Allobranchiibius huperziae: one gene and its partners. The main gene of each other region encodes a partner of the protein of the gene in region 3 in a complex. Links are inferred from orthologs where the notes say so. Each region holds a gene or a part of one and is shown on either strand. Other genes may lie near its edges. The genes, in order: secA, secG and secY.

Region 1 (9,813 bases), 1.8 Mb from region 3 along the record:
CGGCGGCCTCCGACGGCGCGCTGACCGCCGTGACGACGGTCGTGCTCACGACCCGCCCCGCACCGGCGATCCTGCCGCCGGCACGAGATCGACCTTCGCGCCCTTGTTCACCGCGGCGAGGACCGCGGAGACCTGCGCGTCCGGGACCTGCACCTGCACCGAGTCGTCCGTGGTCCCCGCCCCGAGGCCCGAGGCCGGGGTCGAGATCCGGGCCACCAGCACACCGGAGATCAGCAGCTTGGGTTCCTGGTAGTCGGTGTCGCCGGTCGCCGCGGTCTGTTTGGCCGACACGTAGAGATCGACGATCGATCCGGCGACGAGGATCGCGGACTGCCCCGTGGTGGCCGGCAGCGCGATGGTCTTCTCGTGCAGCGAGGACCCGTCGCCGACGGCCGACACCGGCACCAGCTCTCCGCTCTGCACCGTGCGCACCACCTGGCCGTGCGGCAGACGGCGTCCCGCCTTCAGGTATCCGGCGTGCGGCCCGTCCATCCGCACCTTGACCGATCTCACGTCGCCCTTTCCGATGGTCTGACCGGGCACGAGCGTGTGCGACGCCTGCAGCATCTCGACCGAGGAGTCGAAATGGGAGAGCGCGGCGGCGCCGGTGAGCATCGCGACCAGCACGAGGAGCACGCCGGCGATCAGGCGCCCGTCCCGCCACGACGGCCGCTGCAGCCGCGCTGCGGCGGGCGCGGGCAGCGAGACGTGACTGCCCCGTCGACGAAGCTGTGGCATCGGTGACCTCCCGGCGTCAGTGTCGCGGCACCCACGGTCGTCCACAACCGAAACGGCGCAACTGACCCTCGTGGGCCACAATGGGGCGGTGCCCGCTCGATTCGTGCAGATCGCCGACGTCGCCGAGACGCTCAACATCTCCGCCCGCCAGGCCTACGGATTGGTCGCTTCAGGTGAGTTGCCCGCGATCAAGGTGGGCAAGAGCTGGCGGGTCGAGGTCGCCGAGCTGGAGAACTACATCCAGCGCGCGTACGCGCAGACGCGCACCCGCGTCGAGTCCGGCACCGTCGACGCCGACTGAGGGCCCGGTCAGCCGCGCCTGATCACCGCGATCGCCCGGAAGGGCACGGCGCGGTGGCCGGTGAGCACGCCCGACCTGCGCACCGCGTCGGCAGGGTGCTCGGCGATGTCGAGATGGTCCGACCCGACGGCGTCCACGGTGCCGACGACCACCCCGCGGTGGATGTCGTGCACCGCGACGGCACCTCGGTCGCGGGCGATGGCGCGCAGCGCGACCCCGATGCCGAACCGGCGCCCGAGACCCCGGCCGTCCGTACTGCGCACCGGCAGTCCGGTCACGGACAGCACCGCCGAGAACGGCAGCACGGCGCTGCCGAGCCGCCCGTGCCCCTGCTCGTCCAGCAGCAACCAGTCGGCACCCAGATCCTCCAGCGAGCCACGGACCGGGCCGCAGGGCGTGTGCACGGTCAACGGTGCACCGAGCGCCGCGGCCGCCCGGTCCGTCCAGGACACGGCAGCGCGTTCGCGGCGGGTGCGATCGGCCACCTGAGCGTCCAACTCCGCCCGATCGGCCGCGTCCAGTTGCGCCTCGAGGTCGGCGAACAACTCCGACCATCGCATGCGGCCAGGCTAGCGACGCGGCGACCCCAGCGAGGCAGATGTCATCAAATGACACCAAACGTCATAAAGCGTAGACAGATGTGTTCCATCGCACCTACAGTCCAAAGATGACGACATCCGACGGGATCGCCTCGAACCTTCGCCCCGGCCGCGCAGGTGCGCTCGGCGCGGGCGCGGTCGCCATGTTGCTGGTCGCGGCGTGGTGGTCGGTCCGATCGGTGACAGCGGTCTATGCCGACCTGGATCGGCGCGCGACCATCAGCACCGTCGACGCCGTTCCCCTGGTCATCCGCGGCGCGCTGGTCCTGGCCCTGCTCTGGGCGATCCTGGTCGTGCTCGCCGGCTTGCGCGTCGTCCGAAGCACTCCGCGCGAGCTGCCCGGCGGGCTCGTCGGTCGCGTCGCCCTGGTGCTGCTGGCCGCGACGATGACCACGACACTGGCCGGTCGACCCGCCGGCGCGCAGGCGGCCACCCTGCGCAGCGTCGATGCTGTCGTGCATGCCCCCGTGCCCGGCTTCGGCTCTGCCGTGCCCCGCAGCCGCGCGGAGATGGACGATTGCGCACCGGTTCCCGGCTGGACCGCACCGGCGCCCTCCCCCACCCGCGCTCGCGGCGCTGAGAGCGCGCCGTTGGTCACCGGCTGCGCGGGCAGCGCACACGACGGCACCGAGGTCGTCGTACGCCGTGGCGACAGTCTCTGGTCCCTCGTCGGCCGCGAGTTGCGCACCGACGACCCGGCCGCCATCGCCGCCGAGTGGCCGCGCTGGTACACCCACAACCGGCAGCTGATCGGTCCCGATCCCGACCTGCTTCAAGTCGGACAGATCCTCCACCGCCCCGAAGCGTCCGTGCTCATGAACACCCCCGCCCCGCAAGGAGATCCACGATGAGTTCGACAGCTTCGTCAACGGCTCCCGCGCACGTCGGCGTACGGCCGCTACGGATCCGGCCCGCGGTCGACGTGGAGCCCGGCGTGCTCAGTGAGGGCGAACTCGACCGCCTCTACGCCGACGCCGCCGGCATCGGACGCGGCGGCAGGCGCTACGTGCAGTCCTGCCTCGCGGTCGACTTCCGCAGCGCGAACGAGGACTCCTACTTCGGACCGCAGGCCACGCTGCGCACGCAGTTGCCCGAACCGGTCGCCTGGGTGCGGGCGATGACCGCGGCGCTGCTGGAGAGCATGACCGGGTCACGCCCGCCGCAGCAGTTCGCCCGGTCGATGACCACCGACCTGTACTCCGCGCTCTGCCGCCGGCACGCCGTCGCGAGACGGCGCGGGGCGGTCGGGGCGCGCCGCAGCGTCATCCGCAAGATCGCCACCTGCGAGCCCGCCGACGGCGTCGTCGAGGCAAGCGTGGTCGTGCACCACGAGGGCCGCGTACGGGCGATCGCGCTGCGGATCAGCGGGGTGGACGGCCGGTGGCTGATCACCGCGTTCGAGCTGGGCTGAACTCAGCTCTTGCGCTTGGCCGAGCTCCCTGCGCCCCCCGACCGCGCCGTCGCCGCCTTCTTCTCCTGCTTGTTCTTGGCGCGCCGCTGCGCGCGCGGCAGCTGGGAGTCCTTGTCGGCGATCCGGCCCGACTCGTCGACCAGGTGGGCCTCGGCGCGGCCGGACTCGTTCGGCGCGACCAGCGTCATCTGCTCCTCGGACTGCTTGGGCAGCGACGCCTCCAGCTCCTGCGGATCGACCTCGACATGGAAGACGCTCTGGACCGACTCCTCCTTGATCCCCTCGTTCATCGCCGCGAAGATCTCATACCCCTCGCGCTGGTACTCCACGAGCGGGTCGCGCTGCGCGAACTGGCGCAGGTGGATGCCGTCCTTGAGGTAGTCCATCTCGTAGAGGTGCTCGCGCCACTTGTGGTCCAGCACGGAGAGCACGACGCGGCGCTCGACCTCACGGGTGACCCGCTCGCCGAGCTGCTTCTCCCGTGCGTCGTACGCGTGCTGGGCATCCGAGCGCAGCTCCTGGCCCAGCACCTCGGCGGTCAGCCCGGACCGGCCGCCCACCTCGTCCTCGACCTCGGCCAACGTGACCGACACCGGGTAGAGGTCCTTGAGCGCGGCCCACAGGGTGTCCAGGTCCCAGTCGTCGGCGAAGCCCTCGGCCGTCGCGCCGTCGACGTACGCGTCGACCACGTCGTTGACGAAGTGGCGCATCTGCCCCTCCAGGTCCTCACCCTCGAGGACCCGGCGACGGTCGCGGTAGATGGTCTCGCGCTGACGGTTCAGCACGTCGTCGTACTTGAGCACGTTCTTGCGCTGTTCGAAGTTCTGGCTCTCGACCTGGCCCTGCGCGCTCTGGATCGAGCGGCTGACCATCTTGGACTCGATGGGCACCTCGTCCTCGCCGTCGGCGCCGACCATGAACCGCTCGACCAGCTTGTTGTTGAACAACCGCATGAGGTCGTCCTGCAGCGAGAGGTAGAAACGGCTCTCGCCCGGGTCGCCCTGGCGCCCCGCGCGACCGCGCAGCTGGTTGTCGATCCGGCGCGACTCGTGGCGCTCGGTGCCGAGCACGTAGAGACCGCCGAGTTCGAGGACTTCCTCGTGCGCCGCCTTCACCGACTTCTCGGCCTTGGCCAGCGCCTCGTCCCACGCGGCCTCGTACTCCTCCGGCGTCTCGGCCGGGTCCAGGCCCTTCTTCTTCAGCGCTGCGACCGCGATGAACTCTGGGTTGCCGCCCAGCATGATGTCGGTGCCGCGGCCGGCCATGTTGGTGGCCACGGTGACGGCACCCTTGCGACCGGCCTGCGCGACGATCGCGGCCTCACGCTCGTGCTGCTTGGCGTTGAGCACCTCGTGCGGCACCTTGCGGCGGCGCAGCTGCTCGGACAGGTACTCGCTCTTCTCCACGCTGGTCGTGCCGACGAGGACCGGCTGGCCCTCCTTGTGGCGCGCCACGATGTCTGCCACGACCGCGCCGAACTTCGCCTTCTCGGAGCGGTAGATCAGGTCGGACTTGTCCTCGCGGATCATCGGCTTGTTGGTCGGGATGGTGAGCACGCCGACCTTGTAGATCTGGTGCAGCTCGGCTGCCTCGGTCTGGGCCGTACCGGTCATCCCGGCGATCTTGTCGTACATCCGGAAGTAGTTCTGCAAGGTGACGGTGGCCATCGTCTGGTTCTCGTTCTTGATGTCCACCCCCTCCTTGGCCTCGATCGCCTGGTGGATGCCCTCGTTGTAGCGACGTCCGGCGAGCATCCGGCCGGTGTGCTCGTCGACGATCAGGATCTCGCCGTCGATGACGACGTAGTCCTTGTCGTTCTTGAACAGCTCCTTGGCCTTGATCGCGTTGTTGAGGTAGCCGATCAGCGGGGTGTTCTCGGCCTCGTAGAGGTTCTCGATGCCGAGCAGGTCCTCGACCTTCTCGATCCCGGGCTCCAGGATGCCGACGGTCTTCTTCTTCTCGTCGACCTCGTAGTCGCCCTTGCGGACCTCGGTGGGGTTGTTGGGGTCCTTCTTGGGCGCCCGGGTCAGCTTGTCGACGATCCGGGCGAACTCGACGTACCAACGGGTGGCCTCGTCGGCGGGTCCGCTGATGATGAGCGGCGTCCGCGCCTCGTCGATCAGGATCGAGTCGACCTCGTCGACGATCGCGTAGTGGTGCCCGCGCTGGACCAGCTCCTCCTGCGACCACGCCATGTTGTCGCGCAGGTAGTCGAAGCCGAACTCGTTGTTGGTGCCGTAGGTGATGTCCTTCGCGTACTCCACGCGACGCTCTTCCGGAGTCATCGACGCCAGGATGACGCCGGTCTCCAGACCGAGCGCGCGGTGCACGCGGCCCATCAGCTCCGACTGGTACTCCGCGAGGTAGTCGTTGACGGTGACGACGTGCACGCCCTTGCCCGACAGTGCGTTGAGGTAGGACGGCAGCGTCGCGACGAGCGTCTTGCCCTCACCGGTGCGCATCTCGGCAACGTTGCCCATGTGCAGCGCGGCGCCACCCATGATCTGCACGTCGAAGTGCCGCTTGCCGATGGTGCGGCGGGCAGCCTCGCGGACCGCGGCGAACGCCTCGGGCAGCAGGTCGTCGAGGGTCTCGCCCTCCTCGAGCCGCGCCTTGAACTTGTCGGTCTCGCCACGCAGTTCGGCGTCGCTGAGCTTCTCGAAGTCCTCCTCCAGGACGTTGACCTGGTCGGCGATGGCCTGCAGCTTCTTCAACAGGCGGCCTTCTCCGGCGCGAAGGACCTTCTCGACTACTTTGGGCACGAAAGCTCCTCGTGAGTGGGCATACCGCCGTCGAGTTTAGGGCCCTGTGCTGCGCGCCACTAAATCGATGTGCGTCTGATGTGCAACGGCTGGTTGAGTGGCATCGTGCCCCACCTTCCCCACGACGTGCCCCTCCTGGTCGACGGCGACCTCACCCTGCGCGCCCCGCGCGTCGACGACATACCCCGGATGACGCAGGCGTGCCGGGATCCCGGCGCGCGGGCGTGGCTGAGATTGCCCGAGCCGTACGAGGAGTCCGACGCCGCAGACTTCATCGCCGCGACGGAGCGTGGCCGCCTCGAGGGCGCCCGCATCGAGTGGGCGATCGAGGTCGCCGGCCGGTGGGTCGGCAACATCGGGCTGCACGACCGGCGCGGCGACACCTTCGAGGTCGGCTACATGGTGCACCCGGACGCGCGCGCGACGGGGGTGTGCCGGCGGGCGCTGCAGTTGCTCGCGTCGTACGCGTTCGACGAGCTCGGGCTGTCGGGTCTCACCTGGCGCGCCGCACGGGGCAACTTCGCCTCCCGACGGGTGGCCTGGGCATGCGGCTTCGCCGTGGACGGCATCTGGGACGTGCCGCATCCGGTGTCCGACGGCGCCTCGGTCGACGGGGTCTGGGTGGGTCACCTGCGCGCCGGCGAACCTCGGCGGCCCCGGCACCCGTGGTACGACCCGCCGGTCCTGGACGGCGGCCGGTTCCTCCTACGCCCCTGGCATGGCGACGACGTGCCGCGTCAGGGGCCGGACGAGCAGAGCGAGCGGTTCATGATGGGCAACCAGCCCGCCCCCGCGTCGTACACCACCTGGCTGCTGCAGCGGCGGGAACGGATGGCCGAGGGCGACGCCGTCTGCTGGTGCATCGTCGACCCGGACCTCGACGAGCCCCTCGGACACATCGCGGTGCAGCACCTGCGAGCCGTCATGACCCTCGGGAGCGGCCGGGTCAGCTACTGGCTGTATCCCTCGGCGCGGGGTCTCGGCATCCTGCAGGAGGCTCTCGATCTGGTGATCGCCCATGCGTTCGCGCCGTCGACCGACGACTCCGGGGCATCGGGGCTCGGCCTGCATCGACTGCAGGCCGGCACCGACATCGAGAACCGCCCCTCGGCGCGCGCGCTGCGCCGGGCCGGTTTCCGCCAGGTGGCGAACGAACGTGCCGTGCTCGCGCGCCCCGGCGCCGCACCGTCGGGCGCCCTCACGTTCGAGTTGCTGCAGGGCGACGACCGGCTCGCACAGAACATCGAGCCCGCCGTGGTCCCGACGCTGCGCACGGCGCGGCTCGTGCTGCGGCCCTGGACCGTGCAAGACCGCCCCGGCGAGGACGTCGAGCTCGACCGGGCGGCGCTGCGCTACATGCCCGCCGGCGCCCAGCCGACGCACTCCACCTGGGACGAGTGGTACCACCGACGGGCCCGGCAGACCGACGAGGGGCAGGTGATGTGGTGCATCGCCGACGCCCGCACCGATCAGGCCCTGGGCGCCGTCACCCTCTTCGACCGCGCCGGACCGGTGCGCGACCGCGCCGAGATCGGCTACTGGCTCTACCCGGACGCACGGGGCCGGGGGTACGCCGCTGAGGCGATCGACGCCGCGTTGGCCCACGGCTTCGCGCCACCGACCCAGGACGGCCTGGGCCTGATCCGCATCGACGCGGACACCGACGCAGAGAACGTCGACTCCCAGAAACTGTTGCGGGACAGGGGATTTCGCGAGTGGGGGCATGCCCACGCCGACTACACCCGCACGGACGGCTCGATCAGCAACAGCATCTACTTCGAGTTGCTCGCTGCGGACTACGAGCCGACCAGGTCCTGATACTCCGGGTGCCTGGTCACCCACATCCGCACGAAAGGGCACTGCGGCACGATCCGGGTGACCCCGCGAGCGCGCAGGTCGTCCAGGGTCGCGCGGGTGAGCTGCGAGGCGTGGCCCCGACCCTCGTGGCGCGGGTCGATCTCGACGTGCGGCAGCAGAACGGCTGCCCCGACCTGCTCGAAGTCGGCGACACCGATCCGTTCGTCGCCGAGGTAGGCCTCGTAGCGACTGCGCTCCTCGTCGCGGCGGACGGTCAGCTCGCTCATCGTGTCTCCTCCATGCCTGGCCCGGTCACTCTGTCCAGATCCAACCAGTCGGCCATCTGCTCCAACTGTCGCCCCAGGGCTCGCCGGGCGGCGACGTCCGCGTGCACCTCCCAGTGCACCCCCTGCACCAGCAACGCCCCCGCCGCCCTATCCGCCTTGAGATCGACCCGGCCCACCAGCCGGTCGCCGAAGAGGAAGGGCAGCACGTAGTAGCCGTGCACCCGCTGCGGCGCCGGCACGTAGATCTCCAGCCGGTAGTGGAAGTCCCACAGCTTGTGCGTGCGATCCCGCTGCCAGATGAGCGAGTCGAACGGGCTGAGCAGCGCCTCGGCGTGCACGGCACGGGGACGCGCGGCGTCGACGTGCAGGTAGGCAGGGCGATTCCAACCCTCGATCGTCACCGGCTCCAGCTCTCCGGCGCCCACCAGCGTCTCGAGAGCGGGCGCCGCCTGCTCCGGGCTGAGCCGGACGTAATCGCGCAGGCACTGCACGGTGGCGATGCCGTGGGCTCGCGCCGCGATCCGCATGAGTTCCACGAACGCCTCGGCCGGAGCGGGCCGGGAGGCCGGATCCGCCGCGGCGCGCTGCGTCGGCGGAAGGACCCGGCGTACGGCGTCGTAGCGCCGCTCGAACTGCGCGGTGCGCCCCGCCGAGCTGATGTCACCGGCCCAGAACAGGTGCTCCAGCGCGTTCTTCACCAACGACCAGTTCCATCCCCAGTGCTCGGTCGGGCGCACCACGTCTGCGGCGAGTCGTGCCTCGCACTCGCGGGTGGTGAGCGGGCCGTGCCCCTGCACTTCGGCGAGGACCTGCGCCACCAGATCGGGGTGGTCGCGGGCGACCCGACGCATCCCGCCCCAGGCGTCGGCATGGGCCCGCTGCATCCGGAAGTCCAGCAGGGGCCAGGTGGCCGGAGGGATCAGGCTGGCCTCGTGGGCCCAGTACTCCACGAGCCGGCGCGGCGCGCGGTCACGGGCTCGGTCGAGCAGATCGCGGTCGTACGCACCGAGTCGTGAGAAGAACGGCAGGTACTGACTGCGCACCAGCACGTTGACACTGTCGATCTGCACCACACCCACGCGGTCGATGACCCGTTGCAGGGACCGGGTGGTCACCGGACCGGCAGGTCGCAAGCCGTGAAAACCCTGCGCGGCCAGCGCGATCCGACGGGCGGACGCAGCGCGCACCACTCTGGGCGCCGCGCTCGAGGACATGAGGGGCATTGTGCCCGTCGGCACCGACGGGCCGGCTACTTGCGTTCGTTGGAGTCGACCAGCCCGGTGGAAACCGCCCACAGGGTGGCCTCGACCCGGCTGTTCAGATCGAGCTTCTCCAGGATCTTGCGCACGTGGTTCTTGACCGTGTTCTCCGCGATGAACAGCTCGGAGGCCACCTTGCGATTGGAGTGGCCGGACGCGACCAGTACGAGCACCTCCCGCTCCCGGCGGCTGAGCGTGCCCGCCGCCGAGTCCTCGATCGCGGCGCGCAGTGCGCCCGAGACGGCCAGCGGCAGCACCAGCGGCACCAGGGGCGCGGAGATCCATCCCCCGCCGGCGGACACCGCCCGCACCGCAGCCTCGAACTCCTCGGCTCCCGCGTCCTGCAGGAGCAGCCCGGCCGGGCCGTGCCGCAGGGCGGCCCCGACGGCGAACGGCTCGGCCGGACCGACGAGCAGGATGATCTTGGGATGGTCCGGGTCGGTGGCGAGGGCGCGCAGCGCGGCCGCCAGCCCGGGCAACTCCGGTTGCACGAGAACGACGTCCGCGGGCCTGGCCGCCGACAGCTGGTCGCCGTCGGCGGCCGAGGCCACCACCTCCATGCCGTGTTCCTGGAGCACGGCCGCGATCCCACGCCGGTAGATCGGGCTGGCGGCGGCGACCTGCACGGTGATTCGCTGGTCGCTCACGCTTCCAGATTG
Region 2 (9,396 bases), 1.0 Mb from region 3 along the record:
GCTCGCAGGGAGGGTCTGCTTCGTGAGTCCCGCCCGCGTCGCACGCGGGATCAACCCACTGCGCGGCCCCGACGATCGGCGTCTCCCGCGGATCGCCGGGCCGTGCAGCATGGTGATGTTCGGCATCACCGGAGACCTCGCGCAGAAGAAGCTGCTGCCCGCCATCTACGACCTCACCAACCGGGGTCTGCTGCCGCCGAACTTCACGCTGATCGGGTTCGCCCGGCGCGACTGGAGCCTCGCGGAGTTCACCGACGTCGTACGCCGCGCGGTCCAGGCCGGCGCCCGCACGCCCTTCCGCGAGGAGTCGTGGCGGGCACTAGCGGACGGACTGCGTTTCGTGTCAGGCAGTTTCGACGACGAAGCCGGCTTCGACCGGCTCGCCGACGAGGTGGCCAGGGCCGATGTCGAGCGCGGCACCGACGGCAACCACGCGTTCTACCTGTCGATCCCGCCGGCGGCGTTCGGCGACGTCTGCAAGCAGCTGGAGCGCAGCGGTCTCACTCGCCAGGACCCGAGCAGTTGGCGGCGGGTCATCATCGAGAAGCCGTTCGGCCACGACCTGGCCAGCGCCCGCGCGCTGAACGAGATCGTCGAGAGCGTCTTCCCACCCGAGTCGGTCTTCCGCATCGACCACTACCTGGGCAAGGAGACGGTGCAGAACATCCTGGCGCTGCGTTTCGCCAACGGGATGTTCGAGCCGGTCTGGAACTCCAACTACGTCGACCACGTGCAGATCACGATGGCCGAGGACATCGGGATCTCCGGTCGGGCCGGCTACTACGACGGCATCGGCGCGGCGCGCGACGTCATCCAGAACCATCTGCTGCAGCTGCTCGCGCTCACCACGATGGAGGAGCCCAACTCCTTCGACGCGGACGCGCTGCGTGCGGAGAAGGAGAAGGTGCTCGCCGCCGTACACAGCCCGAGCGACCTGGCGCTCGCGACGGCCCGCGGGCAGTACGCCGCAGGGTGGCAGGGCAGCCAGAAGGTGACCGGCTTCCTGCAGGAGGACGGCATCGACCCGGAGTCGACCACCGAGACGTACGCCGCGGTGAAGCTGCTGGTCGACTCGCGGCGCTGGGCGGGCGTTCCGTTCTACCTGCGCACCGGCAAGCGGCTCGGCAAGCGCGTCACCGAGGTGGCCGTCGTCTTCAAGCGGGCACCGCACCTGCCGTTCGCCGACACCGCCACCTCCGAGCTGGGCGAGAACGCCATCGTGATCCGGGTGCAGCCCGACGAGGGCATCACGATCCGGTTCGGCTCCAAGGTGCCCGGCGCGGGCTCGATGGAGGTGCGCGACGTGACGATGGACTTCGGATACGGCAGCGCGTTCACCCAGGCGAGTCCTGAGGCCTATGAACGCCTCATCCTCGACGTGCTGCTCGGCGAGCCGCCGCTCTTCCCGCGGCATGCCGAGGTCGAGACGTCGTGGCGGATCCTGGACCCGATCGAGCGGTTCTGGGCCCGCAAGGGCAGGCCCCAGCCGTACGACGCGGGCACCTGGGGCCCGGCCGACGCGGACGCGCTGCTGCGCCGCGACGGCCGCGAATGGAGGATGCCGTGATCGTCACGCTCGAGGACACCGACACCCGCGCAGTGAGCAAGCGCCTGGTCGCCCTGCGCAACTCCGTCGGTGCGGTCGCGCTGGGTCGGGTGATGACGCTCCTGATCGTCACCGACGAGGACGGCGCCGAGAAGGCCCTGGAGGCCGCGGCCGAGGCCAGCCGTCAGCACCCGAGCCGGATCATCACGCTGATCCGCGCCGGCGGTCGCGGCGCAGCGCGGATGGACGCCCAGATCCGCGTCGGCGGCGACGCCGGCGCGAGCGAGATCGTCGTCTGCCGCCTGTACGGCGAGCTGGCGTCGCACAGCGAGAGTGTGGCGGTGCCGTTGATGCTGGCCGACTCCCCCGTGGTCGCCTGGTGGCCCGGCGACTGCGACGCGGACGTCGCAGGTTCGCCGATCGGCCGGATGGCGATCCGCCGGATCACCGACGTATCGCAGTCGGGCAATCCCCCGAGGGCGCTGCTGGCGCGCCAGGAGCACTACGCCCCCGGGGACACCGACATGGCCTGGTCGCGCACCACCCGCTGGCGGGGTCTGCTCGCCACGGCGCTGGACCAGCCGCCGTACGAGTCGGTGGAGTCGGTGACCGTCTGCGGCGCCCACGACTCGGCCAGCACCGACCTGCTGGCCGGATGGCTCGCGGCGCGACTGCGCTGTCCCGTGCGGCGCACGAAGAGCGACGGCGGGTCGGGGATCCACAGCGTGCAGCTGGAGCGCGCGAGCGGTCCGTTGCTGCTCACCCGCGCGTCGTCGCGCACCGCGCGCCTCACGCTGCGCGATCAGCCGGATCAGGTCGTCAGCCTGCACCGCTACGACACCGCCGAATGCCTGGCCGAGGAACTGCGCCGGCTGGACGCCGACGCCGTCTACCGCGAAGCCCTGGTCGTCGGCATGCCCGAGGTCGCCGGCGCCGCGGGCGGCCGCCGACCCTCCCGATCGAAAGGGTGAACGATGAGTGGACCGCAGTTCGTCGTGCACGAGAACAAGCAGGACCTGAGCGCTGCCGTCGCCCGCAGCCTCGGTGAGGAGATCGTCGCCGCGCAGCGGGCGCGCGGCATCGCCCACCTCGTGCTCACCGGGGGCTCGATGGGCGGGGGCACCCTCGCCGGCCTGCGCGACCAGCACGGACCCGAGATCGACTGGTCGAGCGTGCACTTCTGGTGGGGTGACGAGCGCTTCGTCCCGCTCGGCGACGAGGACCGCAACGACGCCGAGGCCCGCGATGCGCTGCTGGACCACATCGACGTACCGGACGGGAACGTGCACGTGATGGCTCCGTCCGGAGGCGACTTCGGTGACGATCTGGACGCGGGCGCCGCGGCGTACGCCCAGGAACTCGCCCGATACGCCGCGCCCGGCGCCGACGTGCCTGCCTTCGACGTGCTGATGCTCGGGGTCGGACCGGATGCGCACATCGCCTCGCTCTTCCCGCAGCACCCGGCACAGCGCGATGTCGACGCCTCCGCGATCCCCGTGCGTGAGTCGCCCAAGCCCCCGCCGCTGAGGATCAGTCTCAGCTACCCGGCGATCAACGCCGCACGGCAGGTCTGGTTCCTGGTGTCCGGCGAGGAGAAGGCGCAGGCGGTCGCGCACGCCACGTCAGCCGACGCCGACCCGTGGGACTACCCGGCGAGCGGGGCGCACGGCACCGAGGCCACCATCTGGTGGCTCGACAAGGCCGCCGCGTCCCAGCTCCCCTCCTGAGACGCATCTGGGGTCGTAGCGCGCTCTATGGAGCGCGCTACGACCCCATACTCTGAGCTGCCGGAGGTTCGCTTGCGACGGATCTCCGCAGGATCGCGCCGTCGTGCTCTCGTGCGGCGCCACCGGCTCGCCGGCGACGCCGACGGACCGGAGGAGGTGACGCGGGCGCTCGTCGCGCTTCACGCGACGGACCCGGCGTCGGTGTACCTGTCCGTCCTCGCGCGCAGTGCCGCGACCACGCTCGGCGAGGTGTCCGAGGCGATGTACGACCGGCGCAGCCTGGTGCGCTGGATGGGGATGCGTCGCACGCTGTTCGTCGTCGCTCGCGATGACGTGCCGATGATCCAAGCCGCGGTGAGCGCATCGGTGGGAGCGACGCTCCGCCGCCGGCTCATCTCCCGCATGATCCGCAATGGCACCGAACCACCTCTCTCCGACGAAGTGGACGAGTGGCTGCGAAGCCTCGAAGGCGACGTCGAGAGCGCGTTGGTCCGGCTCGGCGCGGCCACCGGGACTCAGTTGGCGTCCGAGGTGCCGGCTCTGAGGACGCTGATACCGGCGCGGACGGCGTCCGAGAGCGTGCAGCGTCTCACCACGTCCGTCCTCACCCTGATGAGCGCCGACGGGCGGCTCGTCCGCAGCACCCCGACCGGACCATGGACCAGCCGCCGGCATCTGTGGGAGACGACCACTGCCTGGTGGCCGCACAGCGTCCCGCTCGTGGACGAATCAGACGCGCAACGCGACCTCGCACGCCGGTGGCTGGAACGATTCGGACCCGCCACGGTCGAGGACCTGCAGTGGTGGACCGGCTGGACCAAGACCACCACCGCCCGCGTGCTCCAGGCACTTCCGATCGAGGAGGTCGACCTGCACGGGCGACCTGGAATCGCCCTCTCCGACGGCTCCGATCAAGAAGCCGCGGATGCGGAGGACTGGGGACGCCGACCGCCGGTCGCTGCGCTGCTGCCCGCCCTCGACCCCACGCCCATGGGATGGAAGCACCGCGACTGGTTCCTCGGTATCGAGCAGGAAGCGATCTTCGACCGCGCCGGGAACATTGGTCCCACCCTCTGGTGGGACGGGGAGATCATCGGATCCTGGGCCGTCGCGCCGTCCGGCGAGATCCGCACCGTGATCGCGGCCGAGCGCGGCGAGGATGCGCGTACGGCCGTGGACGATGCGGCGGCCCGACTGCAGGCCAGGCTCGACGGCGCCGTCGTGATCCCCGCCGTCCGCACAGCCCTCGAACAGTCGCTCTGAGACGCGTCTGGGGTCGTGGCGCGCTCTCTAGAGCGCGCTACGACCCCATCGACAGAGTCTGTCCGGTCAGCGGATCAGGCCACGGCCCCTCAGGGTGCCGAGCGCCTCATCGAGGATGACGGCGCCCTCGGCGTCGCTGCGGCGTTCCTTCACGTAGGCCAGGTGGGTCTTGTACGGCTCGGCGCGTGGCGCGGTCGGCGGGTTGTCCTTGTCCTGCCCGGCAGGCAGGCCGCAGCGGGGGCAGTCCCAGGTCTGCGGGATCGCCATACCGGGCTCCTCCGCGAAGCTCGGCCGGGTCTCGTGCCCGTTGGCGCAGTAGAACGCCACCGTCACCCGCGGCGCGGAATCACCCCGCTCCGCCTCCCCCATGGGACCGGCACCGACTCGACTTCCACGAATTGCATTACCACCGGCCACGAACGGGCTCCCTAGCTGAATCGAGCGACGAGACCCAGGCCGACGACGGCCAGGATCCAGAGCGAGCCGCCGACGACGGTGAGGCGGTTGAGGTTGCGCTCCGCGACCGAGGACCCGCCGAGGCTGGAGGAGACCCCGCCACCGAACATGTCCGACAGTCCACTGCCCTGCCCCTTGTGCAGCAGGATGAGGAGCACCAGTAGGACACTGGTCAGCAGGACGATCACCTGCAGGGCGATACGGATGACATCCACGTGCCTGGAACTCACCTTCGATGGAGCGGAGACCCACCCGGTACGGGCGGCCGTTGCGAATTTTACACAGTCGGCGGCGGTCCACCCGCATACCGGCTGCTACTGGTGAGGATCAGGTCGCGCCGACGTGCGCCTGGTAGCGGCAGATCGTCGCGAACTCCTCCACGTCGATCGACGCCCCGCCGACCAGCGCGCCGTCGACATCGTCCTTGGCCATGATGGCCGCGACGTTCCCCGATTTGACCGATCCGCCGTAGAGGACCCGGACCGCTGCGGCGACCTGGTCGGAGTAGAGCTGACCCAGGCGGCCACGGATGGCCGCACACACCTCCTGCGCGTCGTCCGGGGTGGCGACCTCGCCCGTGCCGATGGCCCACACCGGCTCGTACGCGATGACGATGCTGTTCACCTGCTCGGCGGACAGACCGTGCAGCGCGACGTCCAGCTGACCCAGGACGAAGGCCACCTGGTCGCCGGCGCGGCGCACCTCCAGGGACTCCCCCACGCACAGCAACGGCGTGACGCCGTTCTGGTACGCGGCGGCGACCTTCTGGGCGACCAGCGCGTCGTCCTCGTGGTGGTACTCGCGGCGTTCGCTGTGCCCGACGACGACGTAGCTGCAGCCGAGCTTGGCCAGGAACCGGCCGGAGATCTCACCGGTGTAGGCACCCGACTCGTGCGCGGACAGATCCTGCGCGCCGAACTTCAGCTTGAGCCGGTCACCGTCGATCAGGGTCTGCACCGAGCGGATGTCGGTGAACGGCGGGATCACCGCCACCTCGACCTGCGCGAAGTCGTGCCGCTTGTCGCGCAGCATCCAGTCCAGCTTCTGGACCAGCACGGTGGCCTGCTGGTGGTCCAGGTTCATCTTCCAGTTGCCCGCGATCAGCGGGACGCGGGCGCTGGTGTCGGCCATGGGTCAGTCCTCCAGGACGGCAAGACCGGGCAGGGTCTTGCCCTCCAGATACTCCAGGCTCGCTCCCCCACCGGTCGAGATGTGCGAGAAGTCGTCGTCGGCGAATCCGCCCTGGCGTACGGCGGCGGCGGAGTCGCCACCGCCCACGACGGTGAACGCGCCAGCCGACGTCGCGTCGACCAGCGCCTGCGCGACGGTCTGGGTGCCGGCGGCGTACGGCGCCATCTCGAACGCGCCCATCGGGCCGTTCCAGAAGACCGTCTTCGCACCGGCGATCCTGCGCGCGAACAGCTGCGCCGACTCCGGTCCGATGTCCAGGCCCATTCGGTCGGCCGGGATCGCGTCCGCGGCGACCAGGTCGTGCGCGGCGTCCGCAGAGAAGGCATCGGCGGCGACGACGTCGACGGGCAGGACGATATCCACTCCCCTGTTCTCGGCGTCCGCCAGATAGCCCTTCACGCGGTCGATCTGGTCCTTCTCCAACAGCGAGGTGCCCACCTCGTGGCCCTGCGCGGCCAGGAAGGTGAAGACCATGCCGCCGCCGATGAGCAGCATGTCTGCGTGCTGCAGCAGGTTCTCGATCACGCCGAGCTTGTCGGAGACCTTGGCGCCACCGAGCACCACGGCGTACGGGCGCGCGGGCCGGGTGAGGCGTTGCAGCACCGCGACCTCCTGCTCGACCAGTCCGCCGGCCGCCTGCGGAAGCCGCTCGGCGACGTCGTAGACGCTCGCCTGCTCGCGGTGCACGACGCCGAAGCCGTCGCTGACGAAGACGTCCGCGAGAGAGGCCAACTGGTCGGCGAACTCCGCGCGGGCGGCAGCGTCCTTCGCGGTCTCACCGGGGTTGAAGCGCAGGTTCTCCAGCATGGCGACCTCGCCGTCGCCCAGGGCGTCGACGGTGGCGTGCGCGGACGGTCCCACGGTGTCCTGCGCGAGCGGCACCGGGACGCCGAGCAGCTCGGACAGCCGCTGCGCCGCGGGTGCGAGGGAGTACCTCGCCTCCGGTGCGCCCTTCGGTCGGCCGAGGTGCGCGCAGACGATCACCCGTGCACCGGCCTGCGTGAGCCGCTGGATGGTCGGCACCGACGCGCGGACCCGGCCGTCGTCGGTGATGGCGCCGTCCTTGTCGAGCGGGACATTCAGGTCGCTGCGCAGCAGCACCTTCTTGCCGCGCAGGTCACCCAGATCCTTGATCGTGCGCATCGGGCTCAGAGGCCCTTGCCGACCAGCGCCGTCAGGTCCACGAGTCGGTTGGAGTAACCCCACTCGTTGTCGTACCAGCCGACGACCTTGACCTGGTTGCCGATGACCTTGGTCAGGCCGGAGTCGAAGATGCACGAGCTGGGGTCGGTGACGATGTCGCTGGAGACGATGGGGGCGTCGGTGTACTTCAGGTAGCGCCCGTCGGCCACCTTCTTGACGGCCTCGTTGACCTCCTGGACCGACGTCTCGCGGCCCGCCTCGAAGGTGAGGTCGGTGGCCGAGCCGGTCGGGGTCGGCACCCGCAGCGCGTAGCCGTCGAGCTTGCCCTTCAGCTCCGGCAGCACCAGGCCGATGGCCTTCGCGGCACCGGTGGAGGTCGGCACGATGTTGATGGCCGCGGCGCGGGCACGGCGCAGGTCCTTGTGCGGGCCGTCCTGCAGGTTCTGGTCGGCGGTGTAGGCGTGGATCGTCGTCATCAGGCCCTTGACGATGGTGAACTCGTCGTTGAGGGCCTTCGCCATCGGTGCCAGGCAGTTGGTGGTGCACGAGGCGTTGGAGATGACGTGGTGCTTCGCCGGGTCGTAGTCGCCGTCGTTGACGCCCATCACGATGGTGATGTCCTCGTTGGACGCGGGCGCGGACACGATGACCTTCTTGGCGCCACCGTCGATGTGCACCCGGGCCTTGGTCGCGTCGGTGAAGAGGCCGGTGGACTCGATGACGACATCGGCGCCGAGGTCACCCCACGGCAGCGCGGAGGGGTCACGTTCGGCGAAGGCCTTGAACGACTTGCCGTTCGCGGTGATCTCGTCCTCGGACGAGGTGACGTCGCCGTCGAAGATCCCGAGGATCGAGTCGTACTTCAGCAGGTGTGCGAGGGTCGCGTTGCTGGTCAGGTCGTTGACGCCGACGATCTCGATGTCGGCGCCGGAGGCGACGGCGGCGCGGAAGAAGTTGCGGCCGATGCGGCCAAAACCATTGATACCTACCCGGACAGTCACGATCGGCTCATTCCTTCTGGTTGGAGGACTTCGGCAGGCCTCGACCCTATGGGACAACTCGCCGGTACGCCGAACGGCCGTGTGCGGTCGTCTGACCCCGGCGCGCGTGGTCGCGGACGGGTCAGCCGTCCAGCATGTCCGGCGTGAGGTTGGCGTCGGTGCCGGGAATGTCCCGGTCGCCGGCCAGCTTGTCGGCCATCGCGAGCAGCCGACGAATCCGCCCCGCCACCGCATCCTTGGTCATCGGCGGCTGAGCCAACTGACCCAGCTCCTCGAGACTCGCCTGCTTGTGCTCGACCCGCAGCCGCCCCGCCTGCGCCAGGTGGTCGGGCACGTCCGGGCCGAGGATCTCCAGGGCCCGCTCGACGCGGGAGCCGGCCGCGACGGCGGCCCGTGCGGAGCGGCGCAGGTTGGCGTCGTCGAAGTTCGCCAGCCGGTTCGCGGTCGCCCGCACCTCGCGGCGCATCCGCCGTTCCTCCCAGGCCAGCACCGCGTCGTGGGCGCCGAGCCGGGTCAGCATCGCCCCGATCGCGTCGCCGTCACGGATGACCACGCGGTCGATCCCGCGGACCTCGCGGGCCTTCGCCGAGATCCCCATGCGGCGGGCTGCACCGACGAGTGCCAGAGCGGCCTCCGGCCCGGGGCAGGTGACCTCCATGGAGGAGGAACGGCCGGGCTCGGTCAGCGAACCGTGCGCGAGGAAGGCACCACGCCACGCGGCTTCGGCGTCGCAGACGGCGCCGTTGACGACCCGCGGGGGCAGGCCGCGCACCGGACGCCCCTTGGTGTCGATGAGGCCGGTCTGGCGCGCAAGGGCCTCGCCGTCGCCGACGACGCGTACGACGTAGCGGCTGCCGCGCTTGAGACCGCTGCCGCTCATCACGACCAACTCGGACTTCTGCCCGTAGACCGCGGCGATGTCCTGTCGCAGGCGGCGAGCGGTCGCCGCGGTGTCGAGCTCGGCCTCGATCACCACCTTGCCGCCGATGATGTGCAGCCCGCCGGCGAAGCGCAGCACGGCGGAGATCTCCGCTTTCCGGCAACACGTCTTGGTGACGGCGAACCTGCT
Region 3 (9,448 bases):
AGGACGACCGGAAGGGGCGCCGCCGCTGACGCGGGGGGATCACCGATGACGAATACAGAGACGATTTCCGAAGGGAGCGCGATGCAGGCCACAGCCTCGGCCCGGTACGTCCGGGTCACGCCGCAGAAGGCCCGACGAGTCGTGGACATGATCCGCGGCAAGCAGGCCGGCGAAGCCATCGCCGTGCTCACCTTCGCGCCGCAGACGGCGAGCGAGCCGGTGCTGAAGGTGCTTCGCAGCGCCATCGCCAACGCCCGCGTCACCGCCGACAAGCACTCGCAGGCATTCGACGAGCGCACCCTCGTGGTCAGCGCCGCGTACGTCGACGAGGGCCCCACGATGAAGCGGTTCCGCCCGCGTGCCCAGGGTCGGGCCAGCCAGATCCTCAAGCGCAGCAGCCACATCACCGTGCAGGTCACCCAGCCGGATTCGCAGGAAGGACGGCGATAACCATGGGTCAGAAGGTCAACCCGAACGGTTTCCGCCTCGGCATCACCACCGAGCACAAGAGCCGCTGGTACGCCGACAGCAACAAGGCCGGCCAGCGCTACCGCGACTACGTCAAGGAAGACGTGGCCATCCGTCGCCTCATGTCCAAGGGCATGGAGCGCGCGGGCATCAGCCGCGTCGACATCGAGCGCACCCGTGACCGGGTCCGCATCGACATCCACACCGCGCGTCCCGGCATCGTCATCGGTCGCCGCGGCGCCGAGGCCGACCGGCTGCGTGGCGAGCTGGAGAAGCTCACCGCCAAGCAGGTGCAGCTGAACATCCTCGAGGTCAAGAACCCCGAGGCCGACGCTCAGCTGGTCGCGCAGGGCATCGCCGAGCAGCTGTCGGCGCGGGTGAACTTCCGTCGTGCGATGCGCAAGGGCATGCAGTCCAGCCAGCGCGCCGGTGCCAAGGGCATCCGGGTGATGGTCTCCGGTCGTCTGAACGGCGCCGAGATGAGCCGCACCGAGTTCTACCGCGAGGGCCGCGTCCCGCTGCACACGCTGCGCGCGAACATCGACTACGGCTTCTACGAGGCCAAGACGACGTTCGGTCGCATCGGCGTGAAGGTCTGGATCTACAACGGTGACCTCACCGCCAAGGAACTGGCACGCGAGCAGGCCGCCGCGCCGTCGCGTCCGGCCCACCGGCGTGACGACCGTGGTCCGCGCACCGACCGTGGTGGCGACCGGGGCGCGAGCCGTCCCCGTCGTGACGACGCGCCGGCTGCCGGGCAGAGCGCTGCCCCCGCGACCGACGCACCCGCGCCGACCGCCGAGGGGGTGCAGGCCTGATGTTGATTCCCCGTCGTGTGAAGCACCGCAAGCAGCACCACCCGGGTCGCAGCGGCGCCGCCAAGGGCGGCACCCGCGTCACGTTCGGTGACTTCGGCATCCAGGCTCTCGAGCCCGCCTACGTCACCAACCGGCAGATCGAGTCCGCTCGTATCGCCATGACCCGCTACATCAAGCGAGGCGGAAAGGTGTGGATCAACATCTACCCCGACCGCCCGCTGACCAAGAAGCCGGCCGAGACCCGGATGGGTTCCGGTAAGGGTTCGCCCGAGTGGTGGATCGCCAACGTCAAGCCCGGACGCGTGATGTTCGAGCTGTCCGGTGTGTCCGAAGACGTCGCACGCGAGGCCATGCGCCTGGCGATGCACAAGTTGCCGATGAAGTGCCGCTTCGTCGCACGTGAAGGTGGTGACTTCTGATGGCTACCGGTTCCAAGGACCTCATGCCGAAGGCGCTGCGTGAGTTCGACGACGCGCGTCTCGACGAAGAGTTGGGCAAGGCCAAGCAGGAGCTGTTCAATCTGCGGTTCCAGTCCGCGACCGGCCAGCTGGAGAACAACTCCCGGCTGCGCGCGGTCCGCAAGGACATCGCCCGGCTCTACACCGAGATGCGTGAGCGCGAGCTCGGCATCGGCCAGGCGCCCACCGACGAGTCCCCCTCGAAGGTGAGCTGACATGAGCGAGAACACGCAGGAGAAGACCGTGACCGATGACGATCGCAACTACCGCAAGACGCGGCAGGGCTACGTCGTGAGCGACAAGATGGACAAGACCGTCGTGGTCGAGGTCGAGGACCGCGTCAAGCACGCGCTCTACGGCAAGGTCATCCGTCGCACCACGAAGATCAAGGCGCACGACGAGACCAACGACTGTGGTGTCGGCGACCGCGTCCAGATCATGGAGACCCGCCCGTTGTCAGCGCACAAGCACTGGCGCATCGTGCAGATCCTCGAACGAGCGAAGTAACCCAAAAACCACTAGTTCCGCAAGGCTCACCGCTGCGCGGTGAGAACCAGTGAGACGACAGGAGAAAACCAGTGATCCAGCAGGAGTCGCGACTTCGCGTCGCCGACAACACCGGTGCCAAGGAGATCTTGTGCATTCGGGTTCTCGGCGGCTCGGGCCGTCGCTACGCCGGCATCGGTGACACGATCGTGGCGACCGTCAAGGACGCCATCCCCGGTGGCAACGTCAAGAAGGGCGACGTCGTCAAGGCTGTCATCGTGCGCACCCGCAAGGAGCGCCGCCGGGCCGACGGCTCGTACATCCGATTCGACGAGAACGCAGCGGTGATCCTCAAGGGCGACGGTGACCCCCGGGGCACCCGCATCTTCGGCCCGGTGGGCCGCGAGCTGCGCGAGAAGCGCTTCATGAAGATCATCTCGCTGGCCCCGGAGGTGCTCTGAACCATGGCGTTGAAGAAGAAGGTGGCGGCTCCTACCAAGCCGACCATGAAGATCAAGAAGAACGACCTGGTCCAGGTCATCAGCGGCCGTTCGCAGAAGAACGGCGGTGACCGGGGCAAGCAGGGCAAGGTCATCGCGGTGTACCCCGAGAACGGTCGGGTGCTCGTCGAGGGCATCAACCGGGTGACCAAGCACGTGCGTGCGGGTCAGCCCGGTGGTGGCTCCGGCGGCATCGAGGTCGTCGAGGCGCCGATCCACGTGAGCAACGTGGCCGTGGTCGACCCCGAGACCGGCAAGCCCACCCGTATCCGGACCCGCGTCGAGCAGGTCGAGCGTGACGGGCGCACCAAGACCGTCCGTACCCGTGTCGCGGTGCGTTCCGGAAAGGACCTGTGATGACTGCTACTGCCACTCCGACCACGACGGCATCGGCATCGTCGACGCCCCGCATGAAGGCGCGCTACCACGCCGAGATCAAGGCCGCGCTGCGCGAGCAGTTCGACTTCGGCAACGTCATGCAGGTGCCCGGCGTCGTGAAGGTCGTCGTCAACATGGGTGTGGGCGACGCAGCCCGCGACTCCAAGCTGATCGACGGTGCCATCAAGGACCTCGCCGCGATCACCGGCCAGAAGCCGGCGGTCACTCAGGCCCGCAAGTCGATCGCGCAGTTCAAGCTGCGCGAGGGCATGCCGATCGGCGCGCACACCACGCTGCGCGGCGACCGCATGTGGGAGTTCCTGGACCGCCTCGTCTCGGTCGCGCTGCCGCGCATCCGTGACTTCCGTGGCCTGTCGCCCAAGCAGTTCGACGGCAACGGCAACTACACGTTCGGCCTCACCGAGCAGTCGGTCTTCCACGAGATCGACCAGGACCGCATCGACCGGGTCCGCGGGATGGACATCACGGTCGTGACGACCGCCAGCAACGACGACGAGGGCCGGGCGCTGTTGCGCGCACTGGGCTTCCCGTTCAAGGAGAACTGACCCGTGGCCAAGACCGCCCTAGTCAAGAAGTCCGAGCGCAAGCCGAAGTTCGCCGTCCGCGGCTACACCCGGTGCCAGCGCTGTGGCCGGCCGCACGCGGTGTACCGCAAGTTCGGCCTGTGCCGCATCTGCCTGCGTGAGATGGCACACCGTGGCGAGCTGCCCGGTGTGACCAAGAGCTCCTGGTGAGCTCGACGTACGTCGAACAACTTCCCGTCATGGGTCGCACCGATGCGAGCCAGGACATCACTACGAACTACACCGTAGGTCGGCCGCGGACATCCCGTGGCCCCGAAACCGCGGTGAGGAAGGGCAGAGCAGCCCAATGACCATGACCGATCCGATCGCGGACATGTTGACGCGGGTCAGGAACGCCAACTCGGCGCACCACGACTCCACGTCCATGCCGTTCTCGAAGTTGAAGTCCCACATCGCCGAGATCCTGCAGGCCGAGGGCTACATCGGTGGCTTCCGGGTGGAGGACGCCGAGGTGGGCAAGACCTTGATCATCGACCTGAAGTACGGCCCCAACCGGGAGCGCTCCATCGCGGGCGTCCGACGGGTGTCCAAGCCGGGTCTGCGTGTCTACGCCAAGTCCACGAACATGCCTCGCGTGCTCGGTGGCCTCGGCGTTGCGATCGTGTCCACGTCCTCCGGTCTGTTGACCGACCGGCAGGCAGCAAACAAGGGCGTTGGCGGGGAAGTCCTCGCCTACGTCTGGTGACCAGGAACTAAGGAGGAATCAACGATGTCTCGTATCGGACGTCTCCCCGTTCCGGTCCCGGCCGGAGTCGATGTGTCGATCGACGGTCGTACCGTCAACGTCAAGGGACCCAAGGGTCAGTTGGATCTGACGCTGCCCGAGCCGATCACGGTCGCCCAGGACGAGGGTGTGCTGCAGGTGTCGCGGCCCAACGACGAGCGTGAGTCCCGCGCCCGCCACGGCCTCACCCGCAGCCTCATCAACAACATGGTCGTCGGTGTCACCGAGGGCTACACGAAGAAGTTGGAGATCCACGGCACCGGTTACCGCGTGGTCGCGAAGGGTTCCAACCTGGAGTTCGCTCTGGGGTACAGCCACTCGATCACCGTGACCGCCCCCGAGGGCATCTCCTTCGCCGTCGAGAACCCCACCCGGTTCTCGGTCACCGGCATCGACAAGCAGCTCGTCGGCGAAGTGTCGGCGAACATCCGCAAGTTGCGCAAGCCCGACCCGTACAAGGCCAAGGGCGTTCGCTATGAAGGCGAGCGCATCCGCCGCAAGGTCGGAAAGGCTGGTAAGTAAGCCATGGCAAAGATCATCAAGCGCTCAACGAGCAAGCAGGCTGCCCGGGCACGTCGTCACTTCCGGTTGCGCAAGCGCATCTCGGGTACGACGCAGCGTCCCCGGCTGGTCGTCTCGCGCTCCTCGCGTCACGTGTTCGTCCAGGTCGTCGACGACACCGTCGGCAAGACCGTGGCGTCCGCCTCCACGATGGAAGCGGACCTGCGCATCTTCGACGGTGACAAGACCGCCAAGGCCAAGCAGGTTGGCCAGCTGGTCGCCGCCCGCGCCAAGGAAGCCGGCGTGGAATCCGTCGTCTTCGACCGCGGAGGCAACAAGTACGCCGGCCGCGTCGCAGCGATCGCCGACGGCGCCCGCGAGGGTGGCCTGACCCTGTGATGGCTGCCATGACCGAACTTGCAATCACGAAGGTGAGGAACCACTGATGCCTGGACCCCAGCGTCGAGGTGCCGGTGGCCCGAGTCAGGGCACCGGATCCGACAACAGCAACGCCGCAGCCGGCGGCAACGACCGTGGTGGTCGTGGCGGCGGGCGCGGCGGCAACGACCGCGGTGGCCGCGGTGGCCGTGGAGGTGACGACCGCAACCAGTACCTGGAGCGCGTGATCACCATCAACCGCGTGTCCAAGGTGGTCCAGGGTGGCCGCCGGTTCAGCTTCACCGCGCTCGTCGTGGTCGGAGACGGCCAGGGCAGCGTCGGCGTCGGCTACGGCAAGGCCAAAGAGGTCCCCTCGGCCATCGCCAAGGGCGTCGAGGAGGCCAAGAAGAGCTTCTTCCGCGTCCCGATGATCGGCGAGACCATCCCGCACCCCATCCAGGGTGAGGCGGCCGCCGGTGTCGTGCTGCTGAAGCCGGCTTCGCCCGGTACCGGTGTCATCGCCGGTGGTCCGGTGCGCGCCGTCCTGGAGTGCGCCGGTATCCACGACGTGCTGTCCAAGTCGCTCGGCTCGGACAACGCGATCAACATCGTGCACGCCACGGTGGCCGCGCTGAAGGGCCTGGAGCGGCCCGAGGCCGTGGCTGCCCGCCGCGGACTGCCGCTGGACCACGTGGCCCCGGCCCGTATGCAGCGCGCGATGGCGGAGGCTGCCGCGTCCCCGAAGGCAGGTGCGTGATGGCATCGCTGAAGGTGACGCAGATTCGTTCCGACATCGGTGGCAAGCCGCAGCACCGCGAGACCCTGCGATCGCTCGGTCTCAAGCGCATCGGCCACACCGTCGTCAAGGAGGACCGTCCCGAGTTCCGCGGGATGGTCCGCTCGGTCGCCCACCTGGTGACCGTCGAGGAGACTGACTGATGACTGAGAAGACGAACGCCGAGACCACCTCGGCGCCCATCAAGGAGCACGCGCTCAAGGTGCACCACCTGCGACCCGCTCCCGGTGCGAAGAAGGCCAAGACCCGCGTGGGTCGTGGTGAGGGTTCCAAGGGCAAGACCGCCGGTCGTGGCACCAAGGGCACCAGCGCCCGCTACCAGGTGTCCGCCGCGTTCGAGGGTGGTCAGACGCCGCTGCACATGCGTCTGCCGAAGATGCGGGGCTTCAAGAACCCCGCCAAGGTGACCTACCAGGTCGTGAACCTGGACAAGATCACCGCCCTCTTCCCCGAGGGTGGCGCTGTCGGCACCTCCGAGCTCGTCGCCAAGGGCGCGGTCCGCAAGGGCGTGCCGGTCAAGGTGCTCGGCACCGGCGAGATCGGTGTGTCGGTGCAGTTGACGGTCGACGCGTTCTCGCACTCCGCCAAAGAGAAGATCGAGGCCGCCGGCGGTTCCATCACCTCGGCGTGACCCGTGCAGGCCTGCCGCCCCGGCGGTAGGCCGACCGGCGTACGAACAAGGCCTGCGCCCCGGTAGCGTGGCACCCTCACGAGGGTCTCGCCGCCGGGGCGTCGGCATGCCAGGTATTGTCAGCTCATTGCCCACCCGCCTCGCACGTCGACCGGGACGGCGGACCGGATGCTGAAGCGCCCGGTCAGTCCGTAGAACAGGTCGTCACCTCACCGGAGGTCGGCCGCCCGTAGGAGGACCTGTTGCTCACCGCCGCCGCCCGTGCGTTCAAGACGCCGGACCTGCGCAAGAAGATCCTGTTCACCCTCCTGGTGATGGCGATCTTCCGGCTCGGATCGCACATCCCCACCCCCGGGATCAGCTTCAAGCTGATCCAGGCCTGCCAGAAGGGCGCCGGGTCCAACCAGAGCTTTCTCGGTCTGGCCAACCTCTTCTCCGGCGGCGCCCTGCTGCAGCTGTCGGTCTTCGCGCTCGGGATCATGCCCTACATCACGGCCAGCATCATCGTGCAGCTGCTGACGGTGGTGATCCCTCGCTTCGAGGAGCTGAAGAAGGAGGGGCAGTCCGGCCAGACGAAGATGACGCAGTACACGCGTTATCTGACGATCGGCCTGGCGCTCCTGCAGTCCGCGACCCTGGTCACCGCCGCGAAGGCGAACCCCTCGACGCTGCTCGGTGGCGACTCCAGCACCTGCCCGACGATCATGCCGAACCAGGGCGTCTTCTACCTGATCATTATGGTGCTGGTCCTGACCGCCGGCACCGGCCTGATCATGTGGCTCGGTGAGCAGATCACCGAGCGCGGCATCGGCAACGGCATGTCGCTGCTGATCCTGACCGCCGTCGCGGCCAGGGTGCCCGGTTCGGTGTGGGCCATCCACGACCAGGGCTGGGGCAAGTTCCTGCTGGTCGTCGTGATGGGCCTCGTCGTCACCGTCGCCGTGGTCTTCGTGGAGAACTCCCAGCGACGCATCCCGGTGCAGTACGCCAAGCGGATGGTGGGCCGGCGGATGTACGGCGGGATGTCGACGTACCTGCCGCTCAAGGTCAACATGGCCAACGTCATCCCGATCATCTTCGCGACCTCCCTGCTGTCCCTCCCGGTGCTGCTCGCCGGGTTCGCCCAACCGAGTGACCGCAGCAAGCCGGCGGCGGGCTGGGCGCAGTGGGTGCTGAACAACCTCAACCGCGGTGACCACTGGTCCTACATGCTGCTGTCGACGGTCCTCGTGGTGTTCTTCACCTTCTTCTACGTCTCGATCACCTACCAGCCCGAAGAGGTCGCGGACAACCTGAAGTCGGCGGGGTCGTTCATCCCCGGCGTGCGCGCGGGCAAGGCGACGGCGGACTACCTGAACTACGTGCTGACCCGCATCACCGTCGTGGGCGCGGTCTACCTGGGTGTCCTCGCCCTGATCCCGCTCATCGCTCTGGCGATGGTGGGTGCCAACTCCAACTTCCCGTTCGGCGGCGCCTCGATCCTGATCCTGGTGGGCGTCGGCCTGGAGACGGTGAAGCAGGTCGACTCCAAGCTGCAGCAGCATCACTACGAGGGATTTCTGCGGTCCGACGAGCCCGGTGCGAAGTCGAAGCCGAAGGCCACCAAGGCAGCCAAGAAGGAGCAGACGGCAGGAGGCCGGGTGTGAGGTTGATCATCCTGGGCCCCCCGGGGGCCGGCAAGGGCACGCAGGCGGAGCGGTTGTGCGCCACCCACGGGATCCCGCACGTGTCGACCGGTGACATCTTCCGGGCGAACATCAAGGACGAGACCCCGCTCGGCAAGCAGGTCAAGGACATCCTGGACGCTGGCGGCTACGTCACCGACGAGATCACCAACCAGATCGTCGCCGACCGGCTCGCGCAGCCCGACGCGGCCGACGGGTTCCTGCTCGACGGCTACCCGCGCACCATGGCCCAGGTGGACGCTCTCGACGCGCTCCTGGCCCGCGACGGCCACCACGTCGACGGCGTGCTGCGCCTGATGGTCGACGACGACGAGCTGGTCGCGCGCCTCACCGAGCGCGCGAAGACCTCCGGACGCGTCGACGACTCCGAGCAGGTCATCCGGGAACGTCAGGAGATCTACAACAAGGAGACCCACCCGCTCGCGCAGACCTACGCCGAGCGCGGTCTGCTGCACGAGCTGGACGGCATGGGTGAGGTCGACGAGGTGACCCGGCGTATCGACGAGACACTCGACCAGCTCGTCTCCCGCACGGCCTGACGCCGGACGGAACCGTGTGATGTTCGGCAGGGAACGACTGCCCGTCAAGACCGCCGACCAGCTGCACTCGATGCGCGCGGCGGGTCTGGTCGTCGGTCGGTGTCTGCAGATGGTGCGCGAACACGCCGTCGTGGGTACGACGACCGGTCGCCTGGACGACCTCGCGCACGCCTTCATCCGCGATGCCGGGGCGAAGCCGAGCTTCCTCGGCTATCAGGGCTTCCCGGCGACGTTGTGCATCTCGGTCAACGACGAGGTCGTGCACGGCATCCCGGGGGAGCGGGTGCTGGAGGACGGCGACCTCGTCTCGGTCGACTGCGGCGCCATCGTGGACGGCTGGCACGGTGACGCGGCCATCACCCTGCCCGTCGGCGGGTACGCCACCGCAGGAGACCGCGCGCTGACCCGCACCACCCGTGACGCGCTGTGGGCCGGCATCGCCGCGTTCCGGCCCGGGCGCGGTGTATACGAGCTCGGCCAG

What was found.
Region 1: the proteins of secY (region 3) and secA are in contact, whole or in part, in a crystal structure (PDB 3DIN), measured with the Thermotoga maritima proteins. The link is inferred for Allobranchiibius huperziae from one-to-one orthologs. Residues at the interface, in WP_004081795.1 of Thermotoga maritima: Glu108, Gly109, Glu110, Glu111, Ala236, Glu237, Arg238, Arg239, Ile240, Thr241, Ile242, Gln243, Tyr244, Ala245, Arg246, Arg247, Val248, Thr249, Gly250, Arg251, Arg252, Val253, Tyr254, Gly256, Ala257, Ser258, Thr259, Tyr260, Leu261, Pro262; in WP_004082002.1 of Thermotoga maritima: Glu261, Ala262, Arg263, Lys300, Ala301, Arg302, Thr303, Ile304, Ile305, Leu323, Tyr324, Asp325, Pro326, Val329, Ser330, Tyr333, Ile336, Lys340, Phe345, Val349, Glu363, Phe364, Tyr374, Ser375, Gly376, Gly377, Glu393, Ile395, Thr482, Ser483.
Region 2: secY (region 3) and secG share a complex: the UniProt entries of both Escherichia coli proteins name them as parts of the sec protein translocase complex. The link is inferred for Allobranchiibius huperziae from one-to-one orthologs.

The regions. Positions count from the first base shown.
Region 1 is NZ_JACCFW010000001.1:1,006,914-1,016,726, reverse strand. The notes cover bases 2,852-6,171. They hold secA (preprotein translocase subunit SecA), read right to left. Parts: upstream 5,812-6,171; coding sequence 3,052-5,811; downstream 2,852-3,051. Other genes in these bases: HNR15_RS04800 (GNAT family N-acetyltransferase), read left to right, coding at 5,917-6,171; HNR15_RS04810 (Rv3235 family protein), read left to right, coding at 2,852-3,049. Outside these bases: HNR15_RS04835 (CpaE/TadZ family protein), read right to left, coding at 1-49; HNR15_RS04830 (hypothetical protein), read right to left, coding at 46-738; HNR15_RS04825 (helix-turn-helix domain-containing protein), read left to right, coding at 827-1,039; HNR15_RS04820 (hypothetical protein), read right to left, coding at 1,048-1,599; HNR15_RS17900 (LysM peptidoglycan-binding domain-containing protein), read left to right, coding at 1,707-2,489; more of HNR15_RS04810, read left to right, coding at 2,486-2,851; more of HNR15_RS04800, read left to right, coding at 6,172-7,629; HNR15_RS04795 (GNAT family N-acetyltransferase), read right to left, coding at 7,608-7,895; HNR15_RS04790 (winged helix-turn-helix domain-containing protein), read right to left, coding at 7,892-9,109; HNR15_RS04785 (LuxR C-terminal-related transcriptional regulator), read right to left, coding at 9,145-9,801. UniProt on the Escherichia coli protein: Required for protein export, interacts with the SecYEG preprotein conducting channel.
Region 2 is NZ_JACCFW010000001.1:1,833,879-1,843,274, forward strand. The notes cover bases 3,587-6,489. They hold secG (preprotein translocase subunit SecG), read right to left. Parts: upstream 5,208-6,489; coding sequence 4,965-5,207; downstream 3,587-4,964. Other genes in these bases: HNR15_RS08725 (DNA glycosylase AlkZ-like family protein), read left to right, coding at 3,587-4,536; HNR15_RS08730 (RNA polymerase-binding protein RbpA), read right to left, coding at 4,603-4,953; tpiA (triose-phosphate isomerase), read right to left, coding at 5,320-6,123; HNR15_RS08745 (phosphoglycerate kinase), read right to left, coding at 6,127-6,489. Also shown: HNR15_RS08705 (glucose-6-phosphate isomerase), read left to right, coding at 1-26; zwf (glucose-6-phosphate dehydrogenase), read left to right, coding at 23-1,567; HNR15_RS08715 (glucose-6-phosphate dehydrogenase assembly protein OpcA), read left to right, coding at 1,564-2,517; pgl (6-phosphogluconolactonase), read left to right, coding at 2,521-3,273; more of HNR15_RS08725, read left to right, coding at 3,385-3,586; more of HNR15_RS08745, read right to left, coding at 6,490-7,326; gap (type I glyceraldehyde-3-phosphate dehydrogenase), read right to left, coding at 7,332-8,327; DNA-binding protein WhiA, read right to left, coding at 8,449-9,396. UniProt on the Escherichia coli protein: Subunit of the protein translocation channel SecYEG. Overexpression of some hybrid proteins has been thought to jam the protein secretion apparatus resulting in cell death; while this may be true it also results in FtsH-mediated degradation of SecY.
Region 3 is NZ_JACCFW010000001.1:2,836,410-2,845,857, reverse strand. Bases 6,233-9,187 are described here. They hold secY (preprotein translocase subunit SecY), read left to right. Parts: upstream 6,233-6,985; coding sequence 6,986-8,389; downstream 8,390-9,187. Other genes in these bases: map (type I methionyl aminopeptidase), read left to right, coding at 8,987-9,187; HNR15_RS13330 (adenylate kinase), read left to right, coding at 8,386-8,967; rplO (50S ribosomal protein L15), read left to right, coding at 6,255-6,743; rpmD (50S ribosomal protein L30), read left to right, coding at 6,233-6,255. In the rest of the region: rpsS (30S ribosomal protein S19), read left to right, coding at 1-29; rplV (50S ribosomal protein L22), read left to right, coding at 82-450; rpsC (30S ribosomal protein S3), read left to right, coding at 453-1,286; rplP (50S ribosomal protein L16), read left to right, coding at 1,286-1,705; rpmC (50S ribosomal protein L29), read left to right, coding at 1,705-1,959; rpsQ (30S ribosomal protein S17), read left to right, coding at 1,961-2,251; rplN (50S ribosomal protein L14), read left to right, coding at 2,323-2,691; rplX (50S ribosomal protein L24), read left to right, coding at 2,695-3,087; rplE (50S ribosomal protein L5), read left to right, coding at 3,087-3,674; HNR15_RS13370 (type Z 30S ribosomal protein S14), read left to right, coding at 3,678-3,863; rpsH (30S ribosomal protein S8), read left to right, coding at 4,000-4,398; rplF (50S ribosomal protein L6), read left to right, coding at 4,423-4,959; rplR (50S ribosomal protein L18), read left to right, coding at 4,963-5,337; rpsE (30S ribosomal protein S5), read left to right, coding at 5,384-6,073; more of rpmD, read left to right, coding at 6,073-6,232; more of map, read left to right, coding at 9,188-9,448. UniProt on the Escherichia coli protein: The central subunit of the protein translocation channel SecYEG. Consists of two halves formed by TMs 1-5 and 6-10.